2 regions of the Pseudomonas sp. HOU2 genome follow, and region 1 is predicted to be linked to the other one. Evidence: predicted binding sites of a transcription regulator. Region 1 holds the regulator's gene; the other holds the start of a gene.
What was found. The regulator sigma-54, encoded in region 1, starts transcription at its own class of promoters, with help from an activator protein. The targets are predictions, from matches to a motif close to ANTGGCATNNANNTTGCTNT.

Region 1 (8,157 bases):
GTGCTCTTGTTTTGGTTCTCATTATCATCTAATAATGAATCTCATCTCCGAACGAGTCCCGGATCATGAGTTCTGCCTTGCACGAGCAGCCGTACCTCGAAAGCTGGCGCTGGATGAGTCGCCAGATCCGTTGCGCAATGGATCCTGACGAGCCGCGCCTGATCGAACATTACCTGGCCGAAGGCCGTTATCTGGCCTGCTGCACCGCGACTTCCCCGTGGACCATCGCTGAAACCTCCTTCCGTTTGTTGCTCGACACAGCCACCGACATTGCCTTGCCGTGGCACTGGCGAAGCCTGTGTCTCGATCAAGCCTGGCGCCCGCTGCGTGAAATGGAGCGCCTGTCGCTGTGCAACTGCCGGCTCCAGCGCTGGCAGCGCTACACCTGGCAACTGGCGACCTGCGAGTTGCTCCCCTCGATTCCTCTCATTGAATTAGTCCAAGGATTTACCGATGACCAAGACACGTATTGAGCGCGACAGCATGGGCGAACTGCAGGTGCCGGTGGACGCTCTCTACGGCGCGCAGACCCAGCGTGCAGTGGATAACTTCCCGATCAGCGGCAAGCCGATGCCAACGCAATTCATCCGTGCGCTGATCCTCGCCAAAGCCGCCGCCGCGCGGGCCAACGTCGAGCTCAACCAGCTCAGCGCCGGCCAAGGCAAAGCCATCAGCGATGCCGCGCAAGGCCTGCTCGAAGGCGACTTCATGCAGCATTTCCCGGTGGATATCTTCCAGACCGGCTCCGGCACCAGCTCCAACATGAACGCCAACGAAGTGATCGCGACCCTCGCCAGCCGCCTGCTCGGCGAGCCGGTCAACGCCAACGATCACGTCAATTGCGGCCAGAGCAGCAACGACATCATCCCGACCACCATCCACGTCAGTGCTGCCCTGGCTCTGCACGAACAGATGCTGCCGGCGCTGTTGCACCTGGTGCAGGTCATCGAAAACAAAGCCGAACAGGTGCACCGCCACGTCAAAACCGGTCGCACCCATTTGATGGACGCTATGCCGGTGCGTATGAGTCAGGTGCTCAATGGCTGGGCGCAGCAGCTCAAGGCCAATATCGCTCATCTGCAGGACTTGCTGCCGAGCCTGCAGTCGCTGGCGCAGGGCGGCACGGCGGTCGGCACCGGGATCAATGCGCATCCGGAATTCGCCGCGCGTTTCAGCCGCCAGCTCAGTCAGCTGACGAATGTGCAATTCACTTCGGGCAAGGATCTGTTCGCGCTGATCGGCTCGCAGGACACCGCCGTTGCGGTCTCCGGTCAGCTCAAGGCCACCGCCGTGTCGCTGATGAAAATCGCCAACGACTTGCGCTGGATGAACTCCGGCCCGCTCGCCGGTCTCGGCGAAATCGAGCTGGAGGGCCTGCAGCCGGGCTCGTCGATCATGCCGGGCAAGGTCAATCCGGTCATCCCGGAAGCCACCGCCATGGTCGCCGCACAAGTGATCGGCAACGACTCGGTGATCACCATCGCCGGCCAGTCGGGCAACTTCGAACTGAACGTGATGCTGCCGATCATCGCCCAGAACCTGCTGAGCAGCATTGAGCTGCTGGCCAATTCCAGCCGCTTGCTCGGTGACAAGGCGATTGCCAGCTTCAAGGTCAACGAGTCGCGGCTCAAGGAAGCGCTGTCGCGTAATCCGATTCTGGTCACCGCGCTCAACCCGATCATCGGCTACCAGAAAGCCGCCGAAATCGCCAAGCAGGCCTACAAACAGGGGCGCCCGGTGATCGATGTCGCGCTGGAACATACCGACTTGTCGCGCAGCCAACTGGAAGAGTTGCTCAATCCCGAGAAACTCACCGCCGGCGGCGTGTAAATCCCGCAACCGCTTTGGAGGCTCACCATGGAGCACTGGAAACGCACGATCGAACGGGCCAATCGCTGCTTCATGCTGGGCGAGCTGATCGATGCCCGCGAGGCTTACTTGCAGGCCCTGGCCCTGGCGCAAGTGCTGTTCGAACGCTGGGCCGATGCCGACGAAGCGGTGGCGGCCTGCGTCATCTCCCATCACAACCTGGCGGATCTGCACCTGCGCCTGAATCAGCCGGAGGAGAGCGCCGAGTACCTTTGCGCGATTCATCAACGGCTGTTGCAGACCATGCAGGACGAGCGCCTGCGTCCGGCGCTGCGTGAAGCGGCGCTGCGCCAGAGCAGCAAGACTTACGTCGAACTGCTGAATTTCATCAGCGAACACGGCGAATATCCGCGCACCCAGCGCCTGCTGCACCCGGACACCGGCAATGCACGCCGCGCGTCAGCCTCACATCACCATGGAGTCCACTGAAATGGCTTTTACCTTGCCCGCCTTGCCGTACGCCTACGACGCCCTGGAACCGCACATCGATGCGCAAACCATGGAGATTCACTACACCAAGCACCACCAGACCTACATCAACAACCTCAATGCCGCCGTCGAAGGCACCGAGTACGCCGAGTGGCCGGTGGAAAAACTGGTCGCCAGCGTTCAGCAGTTGCCGGAAAAACTCCGCGCGGCGGTGATCAACCAGGGTGGTGGGCATGCCAACCATTCGTTGTTCTGGGAAGTCATGGTGCCCAACGGCGGTGGCAAGCCGGACGGCGCGCTGGCCAAGGCGATCGAGGAGCAACTGGGCGGTCTCGACAGTTTCAAGGAAGCCTTCACCAAAGCCGCGTTGACCCGTTTCGGCAGTGGCTGGGCCTGGCTCAGCGTGACTCCGGAGAAAAAACTTATCGTGGAAAGCAGCGGCAATCAGGACAGCCCGTTGATGAACGGCAACACGCCGATTCTCGGTCTGGACGTCTGGGAACACGCCTACTACCTGCGTTATCAGAACCGTCGCCCGGAATACATCAACGCGTTCTACAACGTGATCAATTGGCCTGAAGTTGCCGCGCGCTATCAGGCGGCACTGGTTTAAGTCATCTATAAAAACAATCCAAGGCTGACTATGGGCACTGAAACACTGGCGATTGGCGGTGGGCGCATGTTTCGTTACGCGGTCGGGTCGCTGTTGCTGCTGGCGGGCATCACCTTACTCGCGGCGCATGGGCTGGAATGGCTGGATCTGCAGCCGAAACTGTCGCGGGCCTTGCAGGGTGGCGCGATCTGCGCCCTCGGCACGGCGCTCGGTGCGGTGCCGGTGCTGGTGATCCGGCGCATGCCGCAGAGGCTCAGCGATACGCTGCTGGGTTTCGGCGCCGGCGTGATGCTGGCGGCGACCGCTTTTTCGCTGATCGTGCCGGGCATTGCCGCGGCCGAAAGTCTGGGCCTGACACCTTGGGCCGCCAGCGGTCTGATCTGCTTCGGCATCATGCTCGGTGCATTCGCTCTGTATCTGGTGGATCTGAAACTGTCCGGCGCCTCACCGGAAATGCTCGTCGGTACCCCCGATCACCCGGTGATCCCGCCAAGGATCTGGTTGTTCGTCTTCGCCATCATTGCTCACAACATCCCCGAAGGCATGGCGGTGGGGGTGTCTGCTGGCGGCGGCATGCCGGATGCCGACAGTCTGGCGATGGGCATCGCCTTGCAGGATGTGCCGGAGGGACTGGTGATTGCGCTGGTGTTGGCCGGGGCGGGGATGTCGCGGGTCAGGGCATTCTTGATCGGTGCGGCGTCAGGGCTGGTCGAGCCGGTGTTTGCACTTCTGTGCGCGTGGCTGGTCAGTCTGGCGGAGCTGTTATTGCCGTTGGGGCTGGCGCTGGCGGCGGGGGCGATGTTGTTGGTGGTGACGCATGAGGTCATCCCGGAATCGCGCCGCCATGGGCATGACAAGCTGGCCAGCCTAGGCTTGCTGATCGGCTTCTGTCTGATGATGGTGATGGATACCGCATTGGGCTGAAAAAAGATCGCAGCCTTCGGCAACTCCTACATTGGAATGCGTTCACTGTAGGAGCTGCCGCAGGCTGCGATCTTTTAACGTTCAACCGCCTTCATCGAAGTAGTTGTTGATCAACGCCACCAGCGCATCCAGCGCTTCCTGTTCCTGATGGCCTTCGGTACTCAGATATATTTTGGTGCCTTTACCGGCGGCGAGCATCATCATCGCCATGATGCTTTTGCCATCCACCGTGGTTTCCGGTGTGCGACCCACTCTGATCGTGCAATCCGGGAACTGCCCCGCCACCCCGACGAACTTGGCCGACGCCCGGGCATGCAGGCCCAGTTTATTGATGATTTCGATTTCCAGAGCAGGCATCGCGGTGTGAATCCTTTAAGTGAGGTCGCGGTGGCGAACCTGGACGTTCTTCAGGGTTTTCTGCAGGGCCTGACCCAGGCGTTCGGTCAGGTAAACGGAGCGGTGATGTCCGCCAGTGCAGCCAATGGCAATGGTGACATAGGCGCGATTGCTCGCCGCAAAGCGCGGCAACCATTTATTCAGGTAGCCGTAGATGTCCTGGAACATCTCTTCGACCTCAGGCTGCGTCGCCAGATACTCGGCGACCGGTGCGTCGAGTCCGGATTGCGCGCGCAATTCAGGCTTCCAGTACGGATTGGGCAGGCAGCGCACGTCGAACACCAGATCCGCGTCCACCGGCATGCCGCGCTTGAAACCGAACGATTCGACCAGAAATGCTGTCCCCGGCTCCGGCTGGTTCAGCAGGCGGAGTTTGATGGTGTCGCGCAACTGGTACAGATTCAGATTGGTGGTGTTGACCTTGAGATCGGCCAGGTCGGCAATCGGGCCGAGCAGGGCGGTTTCATCTTCGATCGCTTCGGCCAGTGAGCGGTTGGCGGTGCTCAGCGGGTGGCGACGGCGGGTTTCCGAGAAGCGTTTGAGCAAGGTTTCTTCGTCGGCATCCAGATACAGCACATCACACTGAATGTGTCGGGCGCGGACTTCTTCGAGCAACTCGGGGAAGCGTGACAAATGACTCGGCAGGTTTCGCGCATCGATCGACACAGCCACCAACGGCTGAGCCAGCTCGGTATGAATCAGGGCGCGTTCGGCGAGCTCCGGCAGCAGACCGGCCGGCAGGTTGTCGATGCAGTAGTAGCCGTTGTCCTCAAGAACATTCAGGGCGGTACTTTTACCCGAGCCGGAGCGGCCGCTGACGATGATCAAACGCATGATTAGTGACCGTTCTGCTCGCTCAGGACGACCTGATACAAGGCTTCATTGCTCGGTGCGCTACGCAGTTTTTCGCGCACTTCCTTGCGGTCGAGCATGCTGGCGATCTGGCGCAGTAATTCCAGGTGAGCATCGGTGGCGGCTTCCGGGACCAGCAGGACAAACAGCAGGTCAACCGGTGCGCCGTCGATTGCATCGAAATCGATGGGCGCTTCAAGGTGCATCAAAGCGCTGATAGGCGCTTCGCAGCCTTTGAGGCGGCAGTGGGGGATGGCGATGCCGTTGCCGAAACCGGTGGAACCGAGTTTCTCACGGGCGATCAGCGCTTCGAAGACATCTTGCATCTCCAGATCCGGCACTTCGCGGGCGATCAGGTTGGCAATCTGTTCGAGGGCTTTCTTTTTACTGCCGCCCGGCACGTTCACCAGGGAACGGCCGGGGGTCAGGATACTTTCAAGTCGGATCATGGGTTGGGGGTGTTAACGACCTGTCGCGCCCTGAAGGAGGCTCTGGGTCTTTTCCTTATGCTTTTTGAGTTGGCGATCCAGCTTGTCGGTCAGTGAGTCGATCGCAGCGTACATGTCGGTATCTTCTGCGTTGGCGACCACTTCGCTGCCGGGGATATGCAAGGTGGCTTCGATTTTCTGCTTGAGCTTTTCGACGCACATCGTGACTTGCACGTTGGTGATCTTGTCGAAATGTCCCTCAAGCCTCTTGAGCTTCTGCTCAACGTATTCACGGAGAGGTTGGGTAACTTCCAGTTGGTGTCCACTGATGTTGACTTGCATACAGCTTCTCCTTCGTTGCCAGTGCATAAAGCGGCAGGCCGAACAGCCTGCCACTGGAACGCTGTAACGTGGCTTACATCAACCGCTTGCGTTCGCTCGAAGGCGCGATCCCTAGGGATTCACGGTACTTGGCGACGGTGCGGCGAGCCACCTGAATGCCTTGTGCCTCCAGTAAACCAGCGATCTTGCTGTCACTCAACGGCTTTTTCTGATTTTCCGCTGCAACCAGTTTTTTGATGATCGCGCGGATCGCCGTGGACGAGCATTCACCGCCTTCGGAGGTGCTTACATGGCTGGAGAAAAAGTATTTCAGTTCATAAATGCCCCGTGGGGTATGCATGAATTTCTGTGTGGTGACCCGGGAAATCGTCGATTCGTGCATGCCTACCGCTTCGGCGATGTCGTGCAGGACCAACGGCTTCATGGCTTCGTCGCCGTACTCCAGGAAACCGCGCTGATGCTCCACGATCTGGGTGGCCACTTTCATCAGGGTTTCGTTGCGGCTCTGCAGGCTCTTGATGAACCAGCGTGCTTCTTGCAACTGGTTGCGCATGAAGGTGTTGTCGGCGCTGGTGTCGGCGCGACGGACGAAGCCGGCGTACTGCGCGTTGACCCGCAAACGGGGCACCGACTCCTGATTCAATTCGACCAGCCAGCGCTCGTTGTCCTTGCGCACAATGACGTCGGGCACCACGTACTCGGCTTCGGTCGATTCGATCTGTGAGCCCGGGCGTGGATTGAGGCTTTGCACCAGTTCGATGACCTGACGCAGCTCGTCTTCCTTAAGCTTCATGCGCCGCATCAACTGGCTGTAGTCACGACTGCCGAGCAGATCGATGTAATCGCTGACCAGACGTTTGGCTTCGTTGAGCCACGGGGTCTTGGCCGAGAGCTGACGCAGTTGCAGCAACAGGCATTCGCCGAGGTTGCGCGCGCCGATGCCGGCGGGTTCGAACTGTTGAATGCGGTGCAGAACGGCCTCGATCTCGTCCAGCTCGATGTCGAGCTCCGGATCAAAGGCGTCGAGGATTTCTTCGAGGGTTTCGTCGAGGTAGCCCTGATTGTTGATGCAATCGATCAGGGTCACGGCGATCAGGCGGTCGGTGTCGGACATCGGCGCCAGGTTCAATTGCCACAGCAAATGGCTTTGCAGGCTTTCGCCGGCGGAGGTGCGGGTGGTGAAGTCCCACTCGTCGTCATCGCTGCTGGGCAGACTGCTGGCGCTGGTCTGGTAGACGTCTTCCCAAGCGGTATCAACGGGCAGTTCGTTAGGAATGCGCTCGTTCCATTCGCCATCTTCCAGGTTGTCCACCGTCGGGGCGGTTTCCTGATAGGAGGGTTCCTGAATGTCGGTGTTGGGTTTTTGTTCGGCGTTGTCGGCCAAAGGATCGGAGTTGTCGAAGTCGTCGCCTTCTTCCTGGCGTTCGAGCATCGGATTGGATTCCAGGGCCTCCTGGATTTCCTGTTGCAGGTCCAGGGTCGACAATTGGAGCAGGCGGATGGCCTGTTGCAGCTGCGGTGTCATCGTCAGCTGCTGGCCCATTCTCAAGACTAGCGATGGTTTCATGGCAGGGGCTTAACACCTTATTCGCCGGCGCGCATGCGCCATCCACTACAGGGCGCCGGAGCGCCAAACTTAAGCAAATTATATGCCTGAAACTGTCGTGTTTGCCTAGAGCGCTGTAACAATTAAAGCGTATTAAATCCTGCTTGAATCGATACAGCGCCCGGGCGGCTCACCGGGCACTATTCGCTTAGAGGCGGAACTCGTGGCCCAGGTACACTTCCTTCACCAGATCGTTGGCAAGGATGGTCGCCGCATCGCCTTCGGCGATCAGTTGACCGTCGTTGACAATGTAGGCGGTTTCGCAGATATCCAGGGTCTCACGCACGTTGTGGTCGGTGATCAGTACACCGATGCCCTTGGCCTTGAGGTGGTGGATGATCTGCTTGATGTCGCCAACCGAAATCGGGTCGACACCGGCGAACGGTTCGTCGAGCAGGATGAATTTCGGTGCGGTCGCCAGGGCGCGGGCGATTTCCACCCGGCGGCGTTCACCACCGGACAGGCTCATGCCGAGGTTGTCGCGGATGTGGCTGATGTGGAACTCCTGCAGCAGGCTTTCCAGTTCCTTGCGACGACCGGCCTTGTCGAGTTCCGTGCGGGTTTCGAGGATGGCCATGATGTTATCGGCCACCGACAGTTTGCGGAAGATCGATGCTTCTTGCGGCAGATAGCCGATACCGGCCTTGGCACGACCGTGCATCGGCTGATGGCTGACGTCCAGATCATCGATCAGCACG
Region 2 (8,157 bases), 2.0 Mb from region 1:
GCATGGTGATCAGCGCGCTGGTGGTGTTCAGTCCCGAGTGGCTGGAAACCTTCAACCGCACCCGCTACCTTTCGGCGCCGTGGAAGGACGACGATCCCAAGTCTTGATCCACATCAAATCCGCTACCCGCGCGGCATTTCATGCTCGGCCAAATCCCTTCAGGAGCAGCGGCATGAGTGTGTACGAGTGGGCAAGACAGGAAACGCGACAGAGTCTTGAGATGGCACAGGAGGTCGGCTTCGATCCGGGCCTGAGTTTGCGCGCCTTGCTCAGCGCGGTGGTGCAGCAGAGCAAGACGGTGCGCAACGCCGAAGACCTGGCCGACGAGTTGCGCTTTCTCGCGGAAAACCTCGACGACGATCAGGACTACGGCTTCATGCGGCCCTGATCGCGTTCAGTGACGCGGGTCGAAATCGCCGGAGAACATTTCGTCTTCGGCATCCGGGGCGACCGGAATCTTGTGCTCTTCGGACGCCCAGGCGCCGAGGTCGATCAGCTTGCAGCGATCGGAGCAGAACGGGCGGAATTTGTTCTCTGGGGTGAATTCCACGGGGGCGCCGCAGGTTGGGCATTCGACGGTTGTAGGGCTCATGACTGGCCTCCGGATAAAGTCAGGTAAAAGTGATGCAGGCGCTCGACTTCGCTGTGCAGCCAGGCGAGGTCGCGGTCGTTGACCACCACATCGTCGGCACGGCTCACGCGGTCTTCGCGGCTCGACTGGGCCTTGAGGATCGCCTGGACCTGCTGTTCGCTGGTCTGGTCGCGCTGCAAGGTGCGTTCGATCTGCAGTTGTTGCGGGGCGTCGATCACCAGGATGCGCTGGGTCATCGCGTATTGCCCGGATTCGATCAGCAGCGGCGACACCAGAATCGCATAAGGCGATTTTGCCAGCGCCAGATGGTGAGCGATTTCCTCGGCGATCAATGGATGCAGCAGAGCTTCGAGCCAGCGGCGTTCCTCCGGCACTTCAAAGATCAGTTTGCGCAGGGCCGCACGGTCCAGAGTGCCATCGGCCTGCAGGACGCCGGGGCCGAAGTGTTCGGCAATTTTCGCCAGTGCCGGACGCCCCGGCTCGACCACCCAGCGCGCCGCGTGGTCGGCGTCGACCACATGGATCCCGAGATCGATGAAGTGCTGGGCCGCGGCGCTTTTACCGCTGCCGATGCCGCCGGTCAGGCCGAGAATCCAGGGTTTTTCCACAGGGGTATTCATTTCAAACCGACAAACTGCCAATAGAAGTCGGTTATTTGACCACCCCAGAGCAAGGCAATCCAGCCGGCAATTGCCAGATACGGCCCGAAGGGCATCGGCGTCGAGGTTTTCTGCTCACGCAGACGCAACAGAATCACCCCGACAATCGCCCCCACCAGCGACGACAGCAGAATCGTCAGCGGCAGAATCTGCCAGCCACCCCAGGCGCCGAGCAGTGCCAGCAGCTTGAAATCGCCGTGGCCGATGCCGTCCTTGCCGGTCAGCAGCTTGAACAGCCAGAACACCGACCACAGCGCCATGTAGCCGGCCACCGCGCCCCACAGCGCCGCGTGCAGCGAGACAAACAGCCCGAAGCTGTTGACGATCAGCCCCAGCCACAACAACGGCAACACCAGCACATCGGGCAGCAGCTGATGTTCGGTGTCGATCAGGCTCATCGCCAGCAGCCCCCAGGTGAGGACGATCAACAGACCGGCCGGCCAGCCGAAACCCATATGCCACGCGACAAATGCCGAGAGCAGGCCGCAGGCCAGTTCGGTCAGGGGATAACGTTTGCTGATCGGTGCGGCACACGCCGAACAGCGTCCGCGCAGCAACAGATAACTGAGCAGCGGAATGTTTTCCCACGCCCGAATCCGGTGACCGCAGCGCGGGCATTCGGAGTGCGGCAGCATCAGGTTGTAGGTCGGCAGTGGGGTTTCGCTCGGCAGGCCGAGGACGTCTTGGGCCTGCTGGCGCCAGTCGCGCTCGAGCATTTTCGGCAGACGCCAGACCAGCACGTTGAGAAAACTGCCGACCACCAGACCCAGCAGCAGGGCGGTGAGTACGAAGGCCAGCGGATACAGACTGAAAAGTTGGTCGATAGGCATGTCAGATCGCTGAGCCGAGTTGGAAGATCGGCAGGTACATGGCCACGACCAGCCCGCCGACGATGACCCCGAGCACCACCATGACGAACGGCTCCATCAGGCTGGTGAGGTTGTCGACCATGTTATCCACTTCCTCTTCATAAAAACCGGCGACCTTGTCGAGCATGTCGTCCAGCGCACCCGACTCCTCACCGATGGCGGTCATCTGCACCGCCATGTTGGGGAAGACGCCGGTGCTGCGCATCGAGAAATTCAGCTGCATGCCGGTGGCGACGTCCTGGCGGATACGCAGCACCGCGCGTTTGAACACCACGTTGCCGGTGGCACCTGCCACTGAGTCCAGTGCCTCCACCAGCGGTACGCCAGCGGCAAAAGTGGTCGACAGGGTGCGAGCGAATCGCGCCACCGCCGACTTGTACATCAGCGTCCCCACCAGCGGCAGTTTCAGCAGCCAGGTGTCTTTGCGGTCGCGCAGGGCCTGGGATTTCTTCAGCGCATGACGGATGCCGAACACCGCTGCAATCAGTGCTCCAAGCACCGCCCACCACCATTGCTGCATGAACTCCGAGATACTGATTACCATCAGGGTAAAGGCCGGCAGTTCAGCACCGAAACCGGAAAATACCGACTGAAACTGCGGCACCACTTTTACCAGCAGAATCCCGGTGACGACCATTGCCACCAGCACCACCGCGCTGGGATAGGTCAGGGCTTTCTTGATCTTGGCCTTGAGCGCTTCGCTTTTTTCCTTATAGGTCGCGACCCGTTCGAGCAACGTATCGAGGGCGCCGGATTGCTCGCCAGCATCCACCAGGTTGCAATACAGCTCATCGAAATACTGCGGTTTCTTGCGCAGTGCGGCGGCGAAGCTGTTTCCGGCGGCCACTTCCTGCTTCACCTCGTCTACCAGTTTGCGCATCGCCGGGTTGTCGAAGCCTTCGCCAATGATGTCGAACGACTGCAGCAGCGGTACGCCGGCTTTCATCATGGTTGCCATCTGCCGGGTGAACAGGGCGATGTCTTGGGCCTTGATGCGTTTGCCGAGGCTGAGCAGGGAGGTGGATTTCTTCCGTACCTTGCCTGGATTGATTCCTTGCTTGCGCAGTTGGGCCTTGATCAGCGCGGGGTTCTGCCCGCTCAGCTCGCCCGTGACCTTGCTGCCTTTGCGATCCGTGCCTTCCCAGGCGTAGATACTGATTTTCGCTGCCTTGACCGCCATGTTCAGTCCTTGGTGACCCGGTTGATTTCTTCCAGGCTGGTGATGCCTTGCATGGCCTTGTGCAGGCCCGAGGTGCGCAGGTCGTCGAAGCCGTCGCGACGCATCTGGCTGTCGATTTCCAACGAGTTGCCTTCGGCCATGATCAGCCGTTGCAGCTCGGGGGTGTTCTTCACCACTTCGTAAATCCCCACGCGGCCCTTGTAGCCGCCGTTACAGTGATCGCAACCGACCGGCTCATAGATCGTGAAACTGCCGATCTGTTCCGGCGGGAAACCCTCCCTGATCAATGTCTCGCGAGGGATCTCGATCGGTTTCTTGCAGTGGCTGCACAGCTTGCGCGCCAGGCGCTGGGCGATGATCAGGCTGACCGAGGTGGCGATGTTGAACCCGGGAATGCCCATGTTGTGCAGACGGGTCAGGGTTTCGGCGGCGCTGTTGGTGTGCAGCGTGGACAGCACCAGGTGGCCGGTCTGCGCGGCCTTGATCGCGATTTCGGCGGTTTCCAGGTCACGGATCTCGCCGACCATGATCACGTCCGGGTCCTGCCGCAGAAACGAACGCAGAGCCTGAGCAAAATCCAGCCCCTGTTTCGGATTGACGTTGACCTGGTTGATGCCTTCCATGTTGATTTCCACCGGATCTTCGGCGGTGGAAATGTTGATGTCGACGGTGTTGAGAATATTCAGGCCGGTGTACAGCGACACGGTTTTCCCCGAGCCCGTAGGCCCGGTTACCAGAATCATGCCCTGCGGCTGCTTGAGTGCTGCCATGTACAGCTCTTTCTGCGCCGGCTCGTAACCCAATGCATCGATGCCGATCTGCGCGCTGGACGGATCGAGGATCCGGATCACCACTTTCTCACCCCACAGGGTCGGCAAGGTGTTGACCCGGAAGTCGATCGACTTGGTCTTCGACAGGCGCATCTTGATCCGTCCGTCCTGGGGTTTGCGGCGTTCCGAGATGTCCAGGCTGGCCATGACTTTCAGGCGTGCGGCGATTCGTCCGGCCAACTGGATCGGCGGTTTGGCCACCTCGCGCAGGATGCCGTCGGTGCGCACCCGCACCCTGAAGTTTTTTTCGTAGGGTTCGAAGTGCAAGTCCGACGAGCCACTCTTGATCGCGTCGAGCAGCATCTTGTGCACGAAGCGCACGACCGGCGCGTCGTCGGCGTCGAGGCCGCCAATGGCGTCCTGGCGGCTGTCGTCGACGGACTCGACATCCACGCCGTCGAGATCGACGTCGGCCATGTCTTCGAGACCACTGGCGTGAGTGTCGAAGAATTTCTCGATGGCATCAGTGAGCTTGTCGTCCTCCACCAGAATGGCTTCGGTGCTCAGCCCGGTGCTGAACTGAATGTCATTGATCGCCTGATGATTGCTCGGGTCGGAAATGCCCACGAACAGTTTGTTGCCACGACGCCACAAGGGCAGGGCGTGGTGCTGGCGCACCAGTTTTTCACTGACCAGGCCTTTGGGCTGGGTTTCCTTGTCGAGGCAATTGAGGTCCATGAAGGCCATGCCGAAATGCTCGGAAGCGATCTCGGCCACCTGTGAGCTCTTCACCAGTTTGTTCTGCACCAGGTAGCTGACCAGCGACAGCCGATTGCGCTGCGCCTGTTGCCAGGCCTGCTGGGCGCTTTTTTCCGTAAGCAGTTCGGCCTGTACCAATTGCTTGGCCAGACCGCTCAGAGCGATGTCATTCATGGGGATTCCGGATGCTGACAGTTCATGACTTATAGCCTAGTCAAGTGACAGCGCCAAACACGCCCGGTACAGGTGACAAAAAGTGTCAGATAGTGCGGTTGCAGGTTGTAGGAAATGACATCGCACACGCTTTGCGCCCAATGGACGGGGCCTGGAAGGCATTGGCATGGCCTATGCTGCGTCCCTTTCAGATCATGAGATTTCGACTCATGCATGGAGCGTGTCTATGAAAAAACAACAAGGTTTCACTCTGATCGAGCTGCTGATCGTCGTCGCGATCATCGGCATCCTGGCAACCATCGCCTTGCCGCAGTATTCGAAGTATCAGGCGCGGTCAAAAGTGACCGCGGGGCTGGCGGAGATCAGTGCGATGAAGGTGCCGTTCGAGGACACCATCAATCAAGGTACCGCTCCGGATATAAACGCTGTGAATGGCGGTACAGCCACCACCTCCAACTGTACGGTCTCGGTTACAGGCACAGCGGCGACGGGGGCGGGCAGCATCAGCTGTACGCTGCTCAACGCTCCGGGTCCGGTACTGGGCAAAACCATCACGCTCACTCGTTCGGGCGCTGCTACGGGTAATACCTCTGGCGTGTGGACCTGTGCCACTACTGTTAACGCGGATTATTCGCCAAAAGGCTGTACCGCCAGCGGTACTTGATCGCTAGCGCGTGATGTACGAATGCCCTGCCACGCAGGGCATTTTTCTTTATTCGGTGAAAATAAAAGTCTCAATAATTTCAGCGCCTTAGGAACTTTCCAAAAAACCGCAACTTGCAAGTGAATATTCCCCGAATCATGCATTTTGCATGAATCCGGAATTTTCCATTATCTGTAAGATGTTGATTTATATAGCTTTTGTATCTTTTAAAAAGTTGGCACAACGTTCGCAACTACCTCGGTAACCCTGCTGACAAGTAATCCAGCAGACTTTCCAGAAAAACAGGAGTTACTCGTATGAAGAAGTTCGCTATCACTGCCGCTGCTGCTACCGCGCTGACCCTGACCATGGCTTCCGGTGCCTTTGCACAAACCACCCAGGCTACTCAGGCTCCAATGACTCTGGCTGCTGGTGAAATGACCAAGGCTAAAGAAGCTACTTCCGATACCTGGATCACTACCAAAGTCAAAAGCGACCTGGTAACCGAAAAAGGCATTCCTGGTACCGACATCAAAGTCGAAACCAACAAAGGTGTGGTTTCCCTGTCTTCTGACGTCGCTGTCACCGAAGCTCAGAAAACCACCGCGGTGAACATCACCAAGAAAATCAAAGGCGTCAAAGCGGTTTCCGCTGACGGCCTGAAAGCCGAGTAAGGCATGACTTCTCGCCTGGACCGGGAGAAGACGCGACAGACGGGCCGAGCAATACGTCTGCCGCAACTTTAGAGTTCATGCGAACGGTCACACGGATGTGACCATTACAGGCCCCGGCACTTGTGTCGGGGCTTGTTCTATTTCAGGGGCACCATAAAACAATTGTAGGAGTGAGCCTGCTCGCGATAGCGGTGTGTCAGATGGAGAAATCTGCTGACTGACACACCGCTATCGCGAGCAGGCTCACTCCTACAGGGGGGAATTAATTACCGCGCTTGCTGTTGATCTGCCGCAGGCGATTGCCTTCAAAGCGCAGGTACTGATACATGCCGTTACTCGGGCCGTAGGTCCATTCCTCGACCTGAAACTCTTCGCGACGGTTGGCGCTGCGCTTGTAGCCGAGGACGTCGCGGCTGACCGGTTCGCCGCACTTCTGCAGCACTTCGCTGGCGCGGTCGCCGAGACTGACCAGTTGGCTGCCGCAGCGCAGCGTGTCGGAGGCCAGCGCGGGGCTGGCGGCGAGCAGCAGTGTCAGCGCAACCCGCCATTTGTGGTTCATCATTCGGCGTCCAGGTGCATTTGCGTCACGACCCGGCCATCGCTCTCGGCTTCGCCCAGATTGGCATCGATGAAGTACACCCGGTCATCCGCCAATTGGGCTTTGTCGACCAGATAGTCCTTGATGCTGCTGGCGCGTTCCTGACCCAACTGCCGCAGCAGCACATCGCTGGAACTCCAGAACTTGATCACGCCATCACGCATTTTCGCCGTGCGTTCTTCCTTGCCCAGATCTTTCCATTCGGCCGGTGGCTGAGTTTTCAGACGGGTACGGTAGATGCCTTCAAGCAGCGGGCCTTTCTCGCTCTCCGGCACTTGCAGCAGGGACGCTTGCGCCGGCACCTTGTCGCCCCGACGCTGGAGCATCTTGTAGTAGTTGTACTGGTATTCGCGCTCCAGACGCTGTTCGGCGATCAACGGACCGTCGCTGCTCTGTGCGGCAGTGCCTTCGATTTCCAGACGCAGGGCTGGACGTTCCTTGAGGGCCTTGGACAGTTTGTCCAGCGCCGACTCGGCGTCCTTGCTCAGGTCACTGGAGCCCGCAGCAAAGGACACGGTACCGAGGTCCTCGGAGCCGCCACCGTTGATCAGCCCGCCAATCATCTTGAACGGTGCGGCGGCGGCCTTGACGATCAGGTTGCGCAGGGTCTGCCAGACAATCGGCATCACGCTGAACTGCGGGTTGTTGAGGTCGCCGGTCACCGGCAGCTCGATGGAGATCTTGCCATCGACGTCCTTGAGCAGGGCAATCGCCAGTTTCAACGGCAAGCTCACGGCATCCGGGCTGTCGACTTTCTCGCCGAGTTGCAGTTGCTCGACCACCACTTTGTTTTCAGCCTTCAACTGGCCCTTGGTGATCAGGTAATGCAGGTCGAGGTTGAGCCGGCCCTTGCGGATGCGGTAACCGGCGAACTTGCCGGAGTAGGGCGTCAGGGTGGTCAGCTCGACGCGTTTGAAACTGGTGGCGATGTCGAGGCTGGCCATCGGGTCGAACGGGTTGACCGCACCTTTGATGGTCACCGGAGCATAGCGATCGACCTTGCCCTTGATGTCGACGCTGGCCGGTTTCGCCTGACGACTGTCGATGGTGCCGATCTGGCCGTTGAGCTGTTGAATCGCGGTGGCGAAGTTTGGCGTCAGGCTGAAATCGGCGAAGTTGGCCGAACCGTCGTTGATCGCAATCGCGCCGATGTGAATGCCCAGCGGTTTGTCTTTGCTGGCCGGTTTCGCCGCTGCGGGTTTCGCGCCATTGTCAGCGGGCTGCGGGATCAGCAGATCG

Region 2: the regulator sigma-54 is predicted to act here: its motif matches at 5,164-5,183, upstream of ABV589_RS10370 (pilin).

Annotation. Positions count from the first base shown of each region.
Region 1 is NZ_CP160398.1:4,327,367-4,335,523, forward strand. It holds gene ABV589_RS19425 (FagA protein) at 66-473, shown strand; gene ABV589_RS19430 (class II fumarate hydratase) at 454-1,830, shown strand; gene ABV589_RS19435 (hypothetical protein) at 1,858-2,298, shown strand; gene ABV589_RS19440 (superoxide dismutase) at 2,300-2,911, shown strand; gene ABV589_RS19445 (ZIP family metal transporter) at 2,942-3,835, shown strand; gene ABV589_RS19450 (HPr family phosphocarrier protein) at 3,917-4,192, opposite strand; gene rapZ (RNase adapter RapZ) at 4,208-5,065, opposite strand; gene ptsN (PTS IIA-like nitrogen regulatory protein PtsN) at 5,068-5,532, opposite strand; gene raiA (ribosome-associated translation inhibitor RaiA) at 5,545-5,853, opposite strand; gene ABV589_RS19470 (RNA polymerase factor sigma-54) at 5,927-7,420, opposite strand; gene lptB (LPS export ABC transporter ATP-binding protein) at 7,608-8,157, opposite strand, start outside.
Region 2 is NZ_CP160398.1:2,316,998-2,325,154, reverse strand. It holds gene ABV589_RS10405 (energy-coupling factor ABC transporter permease) at 1-107, shown strand, start outside; gene ABV589_RS10400 (hypothetical protein) at 173-388, shown strand; gene yacG (DNA gyrase inhibitor YacG) at 395-592, opposite strand; gene coaE (dephospho-CoA kinase) at 589-1,212, opposite strand; gene ABV589_RS10385 (A24 family peptidase) at 1,209-2,081, opposite strand; gene ABV589_RS10380 (type II secretion system F family protein) at 2,083-3,300, opposite strand; gene pilB (type IV-A pilus assembly ATPase PilB) at 3,303-5,003, opposite strand; gene ABV589_RS10370 (pilin) at 5,230-5,667, shown strand; gene ABV589_RS10365 (BON domain-containing protein) at 5,964-6,320, shown strand; gene ABV589_RS10360 (DUF2845 domain-containing protein) at 6,583-6,879, opposite strand; gene ABV589_RS10355 (DUF748 domain-containing protein) at 6,879-8,157, opposite strand, start outside.